2 regions of the Bradyrhizobium xenonodulans genome follow, and region 1 is predicted to be linked to the other one. Evidence: riboswitches for the same ligand, from Rfam matches in the RefSeq annotation. Region 1 holds a riboswitch; the other holds the start of a gene.
The links. Region 1 has a riboswitch for glycine ahead of I3J27_RS32630 (D-amino acid dehydrogenase). Riboswitches for the same ligand answer to the same signal wherever they lie in the genome.

Region 1 (8,091 bases):
GTCCGGCGGCATCCAAATCGTGTCCATCTATACGACAAAGGCTGGTGGTCTTTACAAGGCCATGGAAGTCGGGGCGGTGTGCCGGGCGGCGGGCATCATCTGCAACGTCAACGGTTCGATCGAGACCGGCATCGGCAATCTTGCCAACGTCCAACTCGCCGCAGCCTCACCCTCCGTGACCCTGTCCTGCGTCATTCCGATTTCGACGCCGGCGGAATTCCAGCACGGTCAGGTGGCCGGCATCTACTACAAGGACGATCTGCTCGTCGAGCCGATGAAGGTCGTCGACGGTGCAATCGTCGTTCCATCCGGGCCGGGAATGGGTATCGAGGTCGACCAGAAGAAAATCGAAAAGTACCGCGTGCGGGATTAAGCGCGCAGCACGAAGTTGAAAAAAGGGAGCAGTCATGCGGGCGGAAATTGTCGCGAAACAAGTCAAGTCAATGTCTCAGCATGGGCTGGATGCCATCATCTGCTCTTCGCCTGAGAATTTCTCGTACACAGCGGGGTTCGTGGTCCCCTCGCAACCGCTCATCCGTCACCGCCATGCAATGACCATCGTCACTGCCGACGGCCGCTCGGCATTATTCGGCGTCGATATGGAGGCGTCGACGATCAAGCGTCGCCAGCCGGACGTGCCGACGCGCATTTGGGCGGAATTCTCGGACGATCCCATGCTTGTGCTCGCCGACCAGCTCGCGGGGCTCGGACTTGCTCAGGCTCGCATTGGACTCGAAATGGATTACCTGCCGGCAGGTGATTTTGCCCGTTTGCTCGCGGCCATGCCGGCCGCGAAGTTCGAGCGCGCCGAGCCGATCCTGGCCCGGCTCCGTCAGATCAAGACTTCGGAGGAGATTGCGCTCTTGCGCAGGCTTTCCCGCATTGCCGACCAGGCCATTACCGACACACTAGCCGTGGTCGACGAGGGCAATTCCGAAATGGACATCGCCGGGCACTTGACGCGCAATGTCTATACTCTGGGCGCCGATCACTTCAAGCTGATGATCGTGGCGACCGGCGAGCGCAGCGTCTTGCCGAACGTCGGCCCGTCGGAGCGCATCTTGAAGCGTGGGGACGTCTGCCGCGTGGAGATTTTCTCGGTCATCGACGGTTATCAGGCCGGCGTTTGCCGCACGGCGATCGTCGGCGAGGCGCCGCCCATGGCCGAGAAGATCTGGGCGCATCTGGTCGAATGCAAATACGAGATCATGGAGAAGGTGAAGCCGGGTGCGAGCTGTCGCAGCATCTACGATGCGTTCATTACGAAGCTCGCCAAGCTCGGTCTGCCGCCGATCTCGTTCGTGGGTCACGGCATCGGCCTGCACCTGCACGAAGATCCCTATCTCGGACTGACGCCGGTGCTAGGCAAGCCGGGCAACGACGCGCCGCTCGAGGAGAACATGGTGCTCGGTTTCGAACCGCTTTGTTACGACACCGGCCATGGCTTCGGCATGCAGAACAAGGATATGCTGCTGGTGACCGCCAATGGGTCGGAACTGCTTTCCGACTACGCCGACACCGACCGGCTGATTCCCGTGGGTACGGCCAAGAGGAGCGGGGCTGTGCGCAGGGCTGCCGTCGCTTGACGGTGGCTCCAAGGGGACGAGCTGTTTCGCTCGTTTGAAGATCGCTCGACATCGCCCGGCGTCCCGGCGCGGTGCGCCGGCGGGGCGATCGTGATGGCAGAGTAGTGGGTGAAGAGGCATGCGCACGCTGATCAAGGACTTGAACTTTGCTTTTACGGTCGACGAGAACGACACGGTTGTGCGCAACGCGAGCCTCGTCGTCGAAGACGACCGTATCGCGGATATCGGTCAAGCCGATGACGTGGCCGCGCGGCAAAAGAAGGTCGGTTTCGACAAGGTGATCGATGGCAAGATGCTCGGTGTCTGCCCGGGCTTCGTCGACAGCCACGTTCATCTTTCGGAGACGCTGTCGCGCGCGGTCTTTCCGGATAATCTCAATACCCGCGCCTGGGTGTTCCACTGGGCTAAGCCGTTTTACGCTCACATCACCGAAGAAGACGAATATTGGGGCGCGCTGTTGGGCATCACTGAGATGCTGCGCTGTGGCACCACTTGTTTTCTTGACATGGGCTCGCAATACGATCCCGGCATCGTCATTCGCGCGATGGAAAAGGTCGGCATTCGCGGCATCACCGGGCGGCACGCGGCCGACAATCCTCCGCCTGAGCTCCCCCGCGGCTGGACCAAGGAAATGGTGGATCATCATTTCTTCCCGAACGCCCAAGCGGCACTCAAGGTGCTCGAGGATTGTGTCGTCCGCTACAACGGAGCCCTCGACGGCCGTGCACGTTGCTGGGTCAATATCGAGGGCAAGGAGCCGTGTAGCCTCGAACTCCACGTTGGAGCGGTGAAATTGGCCGAGAGGCTTGGCGTCGGCACCACCTACCATCTCGCGACCTCGATCGAGGAGGCAAAGGTCTGCGAGAGGAAATATGGCTGCTGGCCCATCACCCGCATCGATCGGGCCGGGGGCATCGGAAAGAACCTGGTGATCGCCCACGGCGCGGCCGTTTCCGACGAAGAGGTCCGTCTTCTCGCCGAACGTGGCGCCAGCGTCGCCTTCTGCCCATGCTCGTCATTCAAGCTGGGGAAGGGAGCAACCGCGATCGGAAAATATCCAGAGATGGTGAAGGCCGGTGTTAAAGTCGGCCTCGGCACCGATGGCGTGTCGGCCGCCGGCAACATGAACCTCATGCGGCAAATGCTGCTCGTCGCCGGCATGTTCAAGGACGCCCGCCTGCAACCGGACATCTTCACCGCACGACAAGCACTGCGCGCCGCGACCATCGAAGGTGCAAAGGCGTTGATGTGGGACGACGAGATCGGTTCGCTGGAAATCGGCAAGAAGGCCGATTTCGTCCTCTTCGACCTGGACCACGTCGAATGGACGCCGTTCTACGACCCACTGCAGGCTCTGGTATTCTCCGCATCGACCGCTTCGATCGTGCAAACCTGGGTTGACGGGAAGCCGTCATATGTCGACGGCAAGGTGCAGGGAGTCGACGAGGCGCAGATTCGGCGCAAAGCCCGGCAACTCGCCGCGGCGGCGGTAGAGCGCGCTGGTCTGCATGACGAAGCGGTCGAGACGACCACGACTCTTTACGACGTTGGCAATTGACAGGCCGACTCCAATTGCGGAGGCGCAAGAGAGAAGAACCTATCGCGTTCAATAGGCTGCATGGGAGAGATCGGTCGCCGTCGTGACGGTGTTGACCGGCGCCGAAGGAGCAACCCCCAGGAAACTCTCAGGCAAAAGTGACCGTGCAGCTGAACGATCTGGAGAGTGGCACTTCGAGTGCCCACCGAAGGGGACCGCCGCGACGGCTGAGCCGTCGCGGTTAATCTCTCAGGTACAGCGACAGATTGGGGACAAGCCGCGGGCTTCGGTCCGCTTCCCAACTTTGATCGCGGAGAGCGAAATGCCACATGTTGTCGTCATCGGCGCCGGTATCACCGGCGTGACCACCGCCTACGCCCTTCTCAATCGCGGCTATTCCGTTACGGTGATCGAGCGTCAGCGCTACGCGGGCATGGAAACATCGTTCGCCAATGGTGGCCAACTTTCCGCGAGCAATGCGGAGGTCTGGAACAGCTGGTCGACGATCATCAAGGGAATGAAGTGGATGTTGAGGCGCGATGCACCGCTCCTCATGAATCCAGCGCCGACCTGGCACAAATATGCCTGGTTTGGCGAATTTATTTTCAACATCAAGAACTATCGCGACAACACGGTTGAGACGACACGGCTCGCCATCGCCGCACGCAAGCATCTCTTCGCCATCGCCGAGCGCGAGAGCATCGATTTCGATTACGAACGTCGCGGCATCCTCCACTTCTACCGGGACAAGCAGAGTTTCCAGCACGCGCTGAAGGTCAATGCCATTCTGGTGGAGGGAGGGCTTGACCGTCATCCGGTGACGGCCTCAGAGGTGAAGTCGATCGAGCCGACGCTGCATGGCGACTTCTTCGGAGGCTTCTATACCCCGTCGGATTCCACCGGCGACATCCACAAGTTCGTCCGCGGTCTCGCCAGGGCCTGCGAGAGGCGGGGCGTGCGCTTCGTGTTTGACGCCACCGTGAGGCAGATCGCTCGGGACGAAACTTTCCGCGTCCAGTACTCGCGTGACGAGCCTTCAGGCGGGGCTCATGTCGAAGAGATCGATGCCGACAATGTCGTCATATGCGCCGGTTCCGCAAGCCGCGACCTCGCGGCGATGCTCGGCGACCGGCTGAACATCTACCCTGTAAAAGGCTATTCGATCACCGTGCACCTCGACGACGAGCGGAGCCAGAGAGCGGCGCCTTGGGTCAGCCTGCTCGATGATGGCGCCAAGATCGTGACCAGCCGATTGGGCGCCACGCGCTTTCGCGTCGCCGGAACGGCGGAGTTCAACGGCATGAACCGCGACATCCGCCAGGATCGCATCAAGCCGCTGGTTGACTGGACGCGAGCACTGTTCCCCTCTGTCGACACCAACCGTGTCGTGCCCTGGGCCGGGTTACGTCCGATGATGCCGAACATGATGCCGCGGGTCGGTCGAGGCAGGATGCCGGGCGTCTTCTACAACACCGGCCACGGCCATCTCGGGTGGACGCTTTCGGCCGCAACCGCAGAGATGGTCGCCGATTGCCTTGCTGGCGAATTTGGACCCGGCATCACGGAACCGTTCCGGGTGCTCGCGGATCCAGTGATATGAACGGCTCCAGCCCCGAAACAGCCGACTTGCGCCGCCGAACCCTCGGTCATGGTTCGGCGTCACGCTCCAGAAGTGCCTTTCGATGAGGCAGCGGGTTGGCAATTCTCAAGCTTGACAATCATAACTGTGATCATAAGCTGTGATCAAAGTTTGCCTCTCAAGAGGCGCGACTTACGCTTCGATCTGCGGAGGACAGAATGAAGGTTGCCGTACTTGGAGGAGGGGCGGGGGGCACGGCCTCGGTCGCAGAATTGGTTCTGGCGGGCCACTCCGTTCATTTCTGGGCGCGTTCGGCCGAGACGCTCGAGCCGCACATCAAGCTCGGCGGCGTTGCATTCGACGGCAAGCTCGGCGAGGGAGTTGCAAAGCCTACCCTGATTTCGACAGATCTCAAGTCGGCCATCTCCGGAGTCGAAGTGGCAGTCGTGGTCCTGCCGACTTTCTCGCACTCGGCCATCGCCAACGCACTCGCCGCGGCCGGTTGGCCGTCGAACAAACCTGTCGTGCTTAATCCCGGCCACACCGGAGGCGCACTGGAATTCGCCGAGGCCTATTCCCGCACCGGGCGGTCAGTGCCTCCGGTGGTTGAGTTCTCGACCCTTACATACGTCGCGCGCAAATATCGTCCTGACGGCGTCACCATTAGCGGTCGGGCGAAGCAACTGAAGGCTGCCGCTCTCAGGGGAGGAGCGGAGGCGCTGGAGATTGCTGCAAAATTGTATCCGGGTGTCACGCCCGTTCGGGACGTCATCGCCTCCGACCTCTCCAACGTGAACATGGTCCTGCATCCCCCTGGCGCGGTGCTGGCAGCCGCCTGGGTCGAGGCGACCGGCGGCAGCTTCACTTTCTATGTCGACGCCATGACGCCCGGGGTCGCCCGGGTCATGCGGCAATTGGACGACGAGCGCTTGGCGGTCGCTCGGGCGTTCGGGCATGAATTGCCGAACTTGATTGAAGAGATGAAGCTGCTCGGCACGGTGGAGGCTGACGTGGTTGACGTTACCGATTACCGCGCGGCAATCGCGGGCGGCGAGGCCAATCGCCGTATCAAGGGACCGGATTCGCTCGAATATCGCTACTACAAGGAGGATTTCGGTCACGGCTTGCTCCCCTTCCTGGAGTTTGCGCGGATCGCCGACGTCAACGTGCCCGTCGCGACGTCGCTCTATCGCCTTGCGCAGGCCGCCGTCGGAACCGACTATCGGATCGGCGGGCGGACTGCAGATGCAATGGGCATCGCCGGCATGTCCAGGGATCAGCTCATTGAGAAGGTAAGGGCCCCATGAGTTGGCAGAATACAGTCGTCGCGATCGTAGCCGGTGACGCACGCGAACAGGAGATCGCTCGCTGTGCCGTGCGGGCTGGAGCCGCGGTTCGAGCCTACGGCTTTCCCTGGCCTGATGGGGGCATCGAAGGCGTCTATCATGCTGTGGACGCGGCTGATGCATTGAAGGGGGCCGACATCGCGCTGTTTCCGATTCCAGGCATCAGCGCGGAGGGCGCGCTCTTCGCGCCCAAGTGTCCGCAAAAGATCGTTCCGACACGCGAGATGTTGGCCGGCATGAGGCGGCCCGGCAACATCATCCTCGGTTGGGCCGACGACAATCTGAGGGCCCATTGCAAGGCGCTCGGCATCGCGCTGCACGAGTACGAATGGGACGTCGACCTCATGCTGTTGCGCGGGCCGGCGATCGTCGAGGGCGTATTGAAGGTGATCATCGAAAACACGCAGATCACCATCCACAAGTCCAACATCTGCCTGGTTGGTCAAGGTACCATCGGCTCGCTTCTGACGAAGACGTTGGTCGGCCTCGGGGCTCATGTCCACGTCGCGGCGCGCAATCCGGTTCAGCGCGCCGCCGCCTACGCGACAGGCGCGGAGACGCTAACGCTCGAACAATTGCCGGCAGTTCTTCATCGCATGGACATCGTTATCGGCAGCGTTCCAAAACGACTGCTCGAGCGCGACCAGCTGGCTTTGCTGCCCAAACACGCGCTGCTGGTCGACGTCGCAGCGCCTCCCGGAACGATCGACCGCGACGCGGCCGCTGAACTTGGACTGAAGGCCGTCTGGGCGCGCGGCATGGGCGCCCGTGCACCGATCACCGTCGGCCGCAGCCAGTGGACAGGCATCAGCCGACGCATCGAGGAAATACTGGAGCAAAGACAATGAAGGCGGATCTGGTCATAAAGAACGCGCGAGTGGTTCGCCACGACGGAGAATTCCACGGCGGCGTTGCGGTGAAGGACGGCAAGATCGTCCTGACCGGGGCTGACGAAGTCCTTCCCGAAGCCAAGCGCACCATCGACGCCGAAGGGCGGGTGTTGATGCCGGGCTTGATCGACCCGCACTGCCATCTGGGCGTGAAGTTTCCCTTTGCCGAGGATATGCGGACCGAGACAGCCGCCGCGGCCTCCGGCGGCGTGACCACCGCGCTTCTCTATATCCGTAATCTGAAGGAGTCCTATCTGCCGTTCTACGCGGAGCGCAAAGCGATTGGCGAGGAAAACTCGGTGATCGACTTCGGCTTTCATTTCGGGATCCAGCGTGAGGAACATATCGCCGAGATTCCGGAGGTCATCGCCAAGACCGGCGTCAAATCCTTCAAATGCTATTTCGGCTACGAGCCGGACAATCCGATTGGCATTGTGCCGGCCACGGACGGCTGGGTCTATGCCGCGATGCGCATCCTGTCGAAGGTTCCCGGCGGGGTGATCAACGTTCACTGCGAGAACACCCAGATCGCCTCCTGGATCAAAAAGGAGATCGCGGCCACCGGCCGTCAGGATCTCGGCGCGTACACGGAATCCCGCCCGGCCTTCTGCGAGGTGGAAACCATACGGCGCATGCTCTTCCTTGCCGAGAAGACCGGCTGTTCGCTTCATCTGGTCCACACCTCCGTCGGCATGGGTCCGGTACTCGCCGCCGAGGCCCAGGCGCGTGGCGTCCGCGTGACGGTAGAGACCTGTCCTCACTACCTCACCCGCACGTGCTACGACGAAGATCTCGACATGCGTGCGAAGATATCGCCGCCGTTGCGCGACCGGAACGAGCTCGAGGGTCTTTGGCACGGCGTCATGAACGGTTCGGTCTACAGCCTCGGGACCGACCATGTGCCGTTCTTGCCCAAGAAGCTGGAGGATCTTTGGACCGAATTCCCGGGAGTGGTGAGCTTTCCATGGGAGCTGTCGCTGATGCTTCATTTCGGCGTCCATCAGCGCGGTTTGCCGTTGACCCGGCTTGTCGAACTCAACTCTTTCAACCCTGCGCGACGCTTCGGGCTCTGGCCGCGCAAGGGCCATATCGACGTTGGTTTCGACGCCGACCTCGTGCTGGTCGACCTCGATGAGCAGCGCACGGTCAAGCA
Region 2 (8,091 bases), 1.7 Mb from region 1:
CGACCTCGCCGGCGGTGATGAAATACATCGAGGACGCCGCATCGCCCCGCCGCACCAGCACCTCGCCCTGCTCGATGGTGCGCGCTCGCAACAGCCGCATGATGTCGGCGATCTCCGATGCGGACAGATGCGAGAACAGCGGCACCCGCGCCAGCATGCCCCAGGTGACGACGAAGTCGCGCCGCTTCAGCTCTTCGGCGAAGGCCGTGGAGATGATCGCGACCGGCAGCGCGATCATGGCGAAGCCCGCGATGATGGCGAATGTGGAGATGAATTTGCCGAGCGGCGTCACCGGCACGACGTCGCCATAGCCGACGGTGCCGAGCGTCACGATCGCCCACCACATCGCCTGCGGGATGGTGCCGAGCTTGTCCGGCTGCACCTCGCGCTCGATGGCGTAGAGCAGCGAGGCGAAGGTCAGCACGGCACCGATCAGGATGACGACGCAGCCGATCAGCGCCCGCCGCTCGGCGTGCACGGCTGCGAGCAGCGAGCGCATCGCCGGTGAGTACCGGATCAGCTTGAAGAACGGCAGCACGCCGAGCGCGGCCAGCGTCGCGTGCCGTCCCGTGGCCAGCACGATGGCCGCGGGCAGGAACGCCATGAGGTCGATGACGCCGAGCGCCGAGAAGACATAGCCGAGCCGGTCGGCCAGCGCAGAGCCCGTGCGCGGGGTGTGCCCCGCCACCGTCCAGAGCCGCGCCGCATATTCCAGCGCGAACACGATCACGGACAGGATGGTGATGCCTGCGAACAGCGTGCCGTACCGATCGTCCAGCTCCGGCACCGAGGCCAAAATCATCGCGGCGACATTGAGCACGATGACGCCGATGATGAGCTGGATGAAGCGCGACCCGATGGAATAGGCCAGCGGATCGTGCTCCAGCAATTCGTAGAGGCGATCCCTCAAATTGGGATCGGCTGAGCCACGTCCTCGCGGAACGGGGCGCATGGGCGTTTACGCAGCCCCCATCGCTTTTTCGATCGCCGCGAGGGCCTCGGGTGCCTTGGCACCGTCGGGGCCGCCGGCCTGCGCCATGTCGGGCCGGCCGCCGCCGCCCTTGCCGCCGAGCGCTTCGGAGGCGACGCGGACGAGATTCACGGCGTTGAAGCGCGCGGTCAGGTCGGCGGTGACGCCGACCACAACGCCGGCCTTGCCGTCCTCGGTGACGCCGACGATGGCGACCACGCCGGAGCCGATCTGCTTCTTGCCGTCGTCGGCAAGGCTCTTGAGATCCTTCATCTCGATGCCCTCGACCGCGCGCGCCATGAGCTTGACGCCGCCGGCCTCGCGCACGCTCGCCGCTGCGCCATCGCCGCTCGACGCGCCGCCGCCCATTGCGAGCTTCTTGCGGGCGTCGGACAATTCGCGCTCGAGCTTCTTGCGCTCGTCCATCAGCGCGGTGATGCGCGCCGGGACGTCGTCGATCGAGGTGCGCAGTTCGTTCGCCGCGGTCTTCGCCAGTGCCATGGTCTCGTTGGCGTGCCGGCGCGCATAGTTGCCGGTCAGTGCCTCGATGCGGCGCACGCCGGAGGCGACCGCGCTCTCGCCGGTCAGCGTGATCAGGCCGATATCGCCGGTGCGCCGCACATGGGTGCCGCCGCACAGTTCGACCGACCAGCCGAGCGCGTTGGCGCCGCGCTCGCGCGCGGTCCTGCCCATCGAGACGACGCGGACCTCGTCGCCGTATTTCTCGCCGAACAGGGCGCGCGCGCCGGCCTCGCGGGCCTCGTCGACGCCCATGACGCGCGTGGTGACCTCGTCGTTCTCCAGCACCACGTCGTTGGCGATGTCCTCGACGCGGGCAAGCTCCTCCACCGTGATCGGCTTCGGATGCACGAAGTCGAAGCGCAGCCGATCCGGCGCGACCATCGAGCCGCGCTGGGCGATGTGGTCGCCGAGCACCTGGCGCAGCGCTTCATGAATGAGATGCGTCGCCGAGTGATGCGCGCGGATCGAGGAGCGCCTGGAATGATCGACCTCGAGCTGGAGCGCAGTGCCCACCTTCAGCTCGCCGCTCTCGACCGTGCCGACGTGAACGAAGAAATCGCCGAGCTTCTTCTGCGTGTCGGTGACGCGGAATTTTAGGCCGCCCTCGCCCGTGAGCACGCCGGTGTCGCCGACCTGGCCGCCGGACTCCGCATAGAACGGCGTCTGGTTCAGCACGATTGCGCCGGTTTCGCCGGCCTTGAGGCTGGCGGCTTCAGCGCCGTCCTTCACCAGCGCGGACACCACGCCTTCGGCGCTCTCGGTCTCGTAGCCCAGGAATTCGGTGGCCCCGAGCTTCTCGCGCAGCGGGAACCAGATCGCTTCGCTGGCCGCTTCGCCCGAGCCCTTCCACGACTCGCGCGCCTTGGCCTTTTGCCGCTCCATCGCGTCGGTGAAGGCGGACTGGTCGACGCCGATGCCGCGCGACTTCAGCGCGTCCTGCGTCAGGTCCAGCGGGAAGCCGTAGGTGTCATACAGCGTGAAGGCGACGTCGCCGTCGAACATGTCGCCCTTCTTCAGGGACGCGCTCTTCTCGTCGAGAATGGCAAGGCCACGCACCAGCGTCTTGCGGAAGCGGGTCTCTTCCAGCCGCAGCGTTTCCTCGATCAGCTTTTCCGCGCGCATCAGCTCGGGATAGGCCTGGCCCATCTCGCGCACCAGCGCCCAGACCAGGCGATGCATCAGCGGCTCTTTCGCACCGAGCAGCTGCGCATGGCGCATCGCGCGGCGCATGATCCGGCGCAGCACATAGCCGCGGCCCTCGTTGGAGGGCAGCACGCCGTCGGAGACCAGGAAGGCCGAGGAGCGCAAATGGTCGGCGATGACGCGGAACGAGGCCACGGTCTGCTCGTTCGGCCCGCTGCCGAGCGCGGACGCCGTCGCGTCGATCAGGTGACGGAACAGGTCGGTCTCGAACACGCTGTCGACGCCCTGCATGATGGAGGCCATGCGCTCGAGGCCCATGCCGGTGTCGATCGAGGGACGCGGCAGATCCACGCGCTCCTCCTTCGTCACCTGCTCGTATTGCATGAACACGAGATTCCAGAATTCGAGGAAGCGGTCGCCGTCCTCTTCCGGCGAGCCCGGAGGCCCGCCCCAGATGTGCTCGCCGCGATCGATGAAGATCTCAGAGCACGGCCCGCACGGGCCGGTGTCGCCCATCGCCCAGAAATTGTCCGAGGTCGGAATCCGGATGATGCGGTCGTCGGAGAAGCCGGCGATCTTCTTCCACAGGCCAGCGGCCTCGTCGTCGGTGTGGTAGACGGTGACGAGCAGCTTGTCCTTCTTCAGCCCGAACTCGCGGGTGATCAACGTCCAGGCGAGCTCGATCGCGCGCTCCTTGAAATAGTCGCCGAACGAGAAGTTGCCGAGCATCTCGAAGAAGGTGAGATGGCGCGCGGTGTAGCCGACATTGTCGAGGTCGTTGTGCTTGCCGCCGGCGCGCACGCACTTCTGCGACGTGGTGGCGCGCTGATAGGGCCGCTTCTCGACGCCGGTGAAGACGTTCTTGAACTGCACCATGCCGGCATTGGTGAACATCAACGTCGGATCGTTGCGCGGCACCAATGGCGAGGACGACACGATCTCGTGGCCGTTCTCGGCAAAGAAGTTCAGAAAGGTCGACCTGATCTCGTTGACGCCGCTCATGTTCATCCAATCGGGTGTGCTTGGACCCGCTTCCCAGCCATCCAAACCGCACGTCTGGGCTGATATCTGCGGGCCAAAGCGCTTTTAGACAAGGCCAGCTTCGCTGTCCAGAAACTGTGCAGACGGATCAGTGGGTTGCCGCAGGCGCGCAGGTCCCGTTGCAATCCCGTTGAAAGCCGCTGATGCCGCGTTGACAGGCTTGGCTACCCTGTGGTCTGTACCCATCTGTATCGTACGGCCACGTCGGGAGAGACCGGCACTGGTGCCGGCGCCGAAGGAGCAACCGCCCCGGAAACTCTCAGGCAAAAGGACCGCGTGGCTTTGACGACATCTGGAAAGAGGCGCCGACGGGCAAAGACCCTTTAAGGGGTTGGTCCGGACAGCGCCCGCCGACGGGATAATACTCTCAGGCACAGCGACAGATGGGGCTTCGACTGGTGTCCTCAGGGAATCGTCCCCGGGGAACCGCCGAGGGCCCCGTAATGTCAGTGCGTGACGACAAAGACTCCCTGAAACGTACCCCCCTTTACGACCTTCATGTGTCGCTCGGCGGCAAGATGGTGCCGTTCGCGGGCTATGACATGCCCGTGCAGTACCCCGCGGGCGTGCTGAAGGAACACCTTCATACCCGCAGCTCCGCCGGCCTGTTCGACGTCTCCCACATGGGCCAGCTCGCGCTCCGGCCGAAGTCGGGCAAAGTCGAGGACGCCGCCCGCGCGCTGGAACGGCTGGTGCCGCAGGACATCGTGGCGATCGCGCCGGGCCGGCAGCGCTACGCCCAGTTCACCAATACGGATGGCGGCATTCTCGACGATCTGATGGTCGCCAATTTCGGCGACCATTTGTTCCTGGTCGTCAACGCCGCCTGCAAGGCCGAGGACGAGGCGCATCTGCGCGCGAATCTCTCGGACGACTGCGTGATCGATTCGCTGGAAGGCCGCGCGTTGATCGCGTTGCAGGGCCCGAAGGCCGAGGCCGCGCTGGCGAAATTATGTGCAGAGGTCCCCTCCATGACCTTCATGGATGCCGGTCCGCACAAGGTGGCCGGCCTCGCCTGTTTCGTCTCGCGCTCCGGCTACACCGGCGAGGACGGTTTTGAGATTTCGGTCCCTGCTGGCGATGCCGAGCGTCTCGCCAAGACGCTGCTCGAAAACCCCGACGTGATGCCGATCGGCCTTGGCGCCCGCGACAGCCTGCGGCTGGAAGCCGGGCTCTGCCTCTACGGCCACGACATCGACACCGCGACCACGCCGGTCGAAGCCGCGCTGGAATGGTCGGTGCAGAAGAGCCGTCGCAGCGGCGGCGCGCGCGCCGGCGGCTTCCCCGGCGCTGAAAAGATCCTCGCTCATTTCGACAACGGCGCATCCCGCCGCCGCGTCGGCCTGCGCGCCGAGGGCCGTGCCCCGGTGCGCGAGGGCGCGCTGCTGTTTGCGGACGCGACGTCGAGCGAGCCGATCGGAAAGGTCACGTCGGGCGGCTTCGGCCCGAGCCTGAATGCGCCGGTCGCGATGGGCTATGTGCCCGTGACCCAGAGCGCGCTCGGCACGCAAATCTTCGCCGAGGTGCGCGGCCAACGGCTGCCGCTCACCGTCGCCGCCATGCCCTTCGTGAAAAACACCTACAAACGCTGAGGACAAGACAATGACCACGACGCTGTACACCTCCGACCATGAATGGCTCGCCATCGACGGCGACGTCGCCACCGTCGGGATCACCGACTACGCCCAGTCCCAGCTCGGCGACGTCGTGTTCGTCGAACTGCCCAAGGTCGGCCGCGCGCTGAAGAAGGCGGAAGCCGCAGCCGTCGTCGAGTCCGTGAAGGCCGCTTCCGACGTCTACGCGCCCATCTCGGGCGAAGTGCTCGAAACCAATGCCGAACTCGCCGGCGAGCCCGCGCTGGTCAACTCGGACGCGCAAGGCAAGGCGTGGTTCTTCAAGATCAAGATTGCCGACAAGAGCGAACTCGGCGGCCTCATGGATGAGGCCGCGTACAAGGCACATACGGCGTGAGATGACGAGAACTCCAACCTCATTCTCAGTGTCATCACCCGCGCAGGCGGGTGATCCAGTACGCCGCTGCTTCTCGGTTAAATCACGAACGCCTGCGTCTACTGGATGCCCCGCCTTCGCGGGGCATGACAGCGGAGTGATGAGGCCAGCCGCCACCACATCATTGCCCGCCGGAGTGCGCAATTGCGCACTAGGCGGGCGATGACAGCAACTCCTAAGCGAGGACCCATGATGACCGCGCACCGCAAATCCAACGGCGACACCGCCACCTTCGCTCGCCGCCACATCGGCCCCTCCGCCCGCGATGTCACCGCCATGCTCGAAACCGTCGGCGCCAAGAGCGTCGATGCGCTGATGGCGGAGACGCTGCCGGCCTCGATCCGGCAGGCCGCGCCGCTCGATCTCGGCAAGCCGCTGAGCGAGACCGAGGCGATCACGCATATGGCCGAGCTTGCACGGCAGAACCAGGTCTTCACCTCGCTGATCGGCCAAGGCTATTCCGGCACGATTTTGCCCGCGGTGATCCAGCGCAACATCCTTGAGAATCCGGCCTGGTACACGGCCTACACGCCCTATCAGCCCGAGATCAGCCAGGGCCGGCTGGAAGCGCTGCTCAACTTCCAGACCATGATCTGCGATCTCACCGGGCTCGACGTCGCCAACGCCTCGCTGCTCGATGAAGCCACCGCGGCGGCCGAAGCCATGGCGCTCGCGGAGCGGCACTCGCGGGTCGAAGCAAAGGCCTTCTTCGTCGACAAGGACGTGCATCCGCAGACGCTGGCTGTGATGCGCACCCGCGCCGAGCCGCTCGGCTGGACCCTGGTCGTCGGCGATCCCCTCACCGATCTCGCGAAGGATGACGTGCTCGGCGCGCTGCTGCAATATCCGGGCTCATCCGGCGCAGTGCGCGACCTCAGGCCCGCGATCGCGGCGCTGAAGGCCAAGGGCGCGCTCGCGATCGTGGCCGCCGATCTCTTGGCACTGACATTGCTCGCCTCTCCCGGCGAGCTCGGCGCCGACATCGCGATCGGATCGGCGCAGCGCTTTGGCGTGCCGATGGGTTATGGCGGACCGCACGCGGCCTATATGGCGGTGCGCGATGCGCTGAAGCGCTCGCTGCCCGGCCGCATCGTCGGCCTCTCCGTGGACTCGCGCGGAATGCCCGCCTACCGTCTCGCGCTGCAGACCCGCGAGCAGCACATCCGCCGCGAGAAGGCGACCTCCAACATCTGCACCGCGCAGGTGCTGCTCGCCGTGATCGCCTCGATGTACGCGGTCTATCACGGCCCCGAGGGCCTCGCGCAGATCGCACGCAACGTGCATCGCCGCGCCGCCGTGCTCGCGAGCGGCCTGCGCAAGCTGGGCTTTGCGCCTGACAGCGACAACTTCTTCGACACGCTCAGCGTCGATGCAGGTGGCAAGCGCGCCCAGATCATCGCGCGCGCGGCTGCCGAGACAATCAATCTCGGCATCGGTGACACGAACTTGCGCATCGCGCTCGACGAGACCACCACGCCCGCGACGGTCGAGGCGGTCTGGCGCGCCTTCGGCGGCACGCTCGCCTATGCCGAGATCGACGCTTCGACGCGCGAGGCGCTGCCGGAGGACTTGAAGCGCAAGACCGCTTTCCTCACCCATCCCGTCTTCCACGCGCACCGCTCGGAGACCGAGATGCTGCGCTACATGCGCAAGCTCTCGGATCGCGACCTCGCGCTCGACCGCGCCATGATCCCGCTCGGCTCCTGCACGATGAAGCTGAACGCGACCACCGAGATGATGCCGCTGACCTGGCCGGAGTTTGGTAGCCTGCATCCGTTCGCTCCGCGCGAGCAGGCCAAGGGCTATCACGCGCTGTTCGCGCGGCTGGAAAAATGGCTGTGCGACATCACCGGATATGACGCGATCTCGCTGCAGCCGAATTCCGGCGCGCAGGGCGAGTACGCCGGCCTGCTGGCGATCCGCGGCTATCATGCCGCGCGCGGCGAGACGCACCGAAAAATCTGCCTGATCCCCTCCTCCGCCCACGGCACCAACCCGGCCTCGGCCGCGATGGTCGGCATGGACGTGGTGGTGGTCGCCTGCGAAAAGAACGGCGACGTCGACGTCAACGATCTCCGCGCCAAGGCCGAGAAGCATTCGAACGACCTCGCCGCGGTCATGATCACCTATCCCTCGACCCACGGCGTGTTCGAGGAGCACATTCGCGAGATCTGCGACATCGTCCATGGCCATGGCGGCCAGGTTTATCTCGACGGCGCCAACCTCAATGCGCAGGTCGGCCTTAGCAGGCCCGGCGATTACGGCGCCGATGTCAGCCATCTCAATCTGCACAAGACCTTCTGCATCCCGCATGGCGGCGGCGGCCCCGGCATGGGTCCGATCGGCGTCAAGGCGCATCTTGCGCCGTTCCTCCCCGGCCACCCGGTGACGAACGGCGAAGCTCC

Region 2: another riboswitch for glycine. It lies ahead of gcvT (glycine cleavage system aminomethyltransferase GcvT); the one in region 1 lies ahead of I3J27_RS32630 (D-amino acid dehydrogenase).

The regions. Positions count from the first base shown of each region.
Region 1 covers NZ_CP089391.1:6,849,086-6,857,176, reverse strand. Annotated here, with positions in the region: gene I3J27_RS32645 (mandelate racemase/muconate lactonizing enzyme family protein) at 1-373, shown strand, start outside; gene I3J27_RS32640 (M24 family metallopeptidase) at 408-1,586, shown strand; gene I3J27_RS32635 (amidohydrolase family protein) at 1,705-3,144, shown strand; glycine riboswitch at 3,196-3,298, shown strand; gene I3J27_RS32630 (D-amino acid dehydrogenase) at 3,446-4,723, shown strand; gene I3J27_RS32625 (NAD/NADP octopine/nopaline dehydrogenase family protein) at 4,921-6,009, shown strand; gene I3J27_RS32620 (dipicolinate synthase subunit DpsA) at 6,006-6,896, shown strand; gene I3J27_RS32615 (dihydroorotase) at 6,893-8,091, shown strand, end outside.
Region 2 covers NZ_CP089391.1:5,192,786-5,200,876, forward strand. Annotated here, with positions in the region: gene I3J27_RS24805 (cyclic nucleotide-gated ion channel) at 1-952, opposite strand, end outside; gene alaS (alanine--tRNA ligase) at 959-3,637, opposite strand; glycine riboswitch at 3,872-3,960, shown strand; gene gcvT (glycine cleavage system aminomethyltransferase GcvT) at 4,120-5,268, shown strand; gene gcvH (glycine cleavage system protein GcvH) at 5,279-5,647, shown strand; gene gcvP (aminomethyl-transferring glycine dehydrogenase) at 5,879-8,091, shown strand, end outside.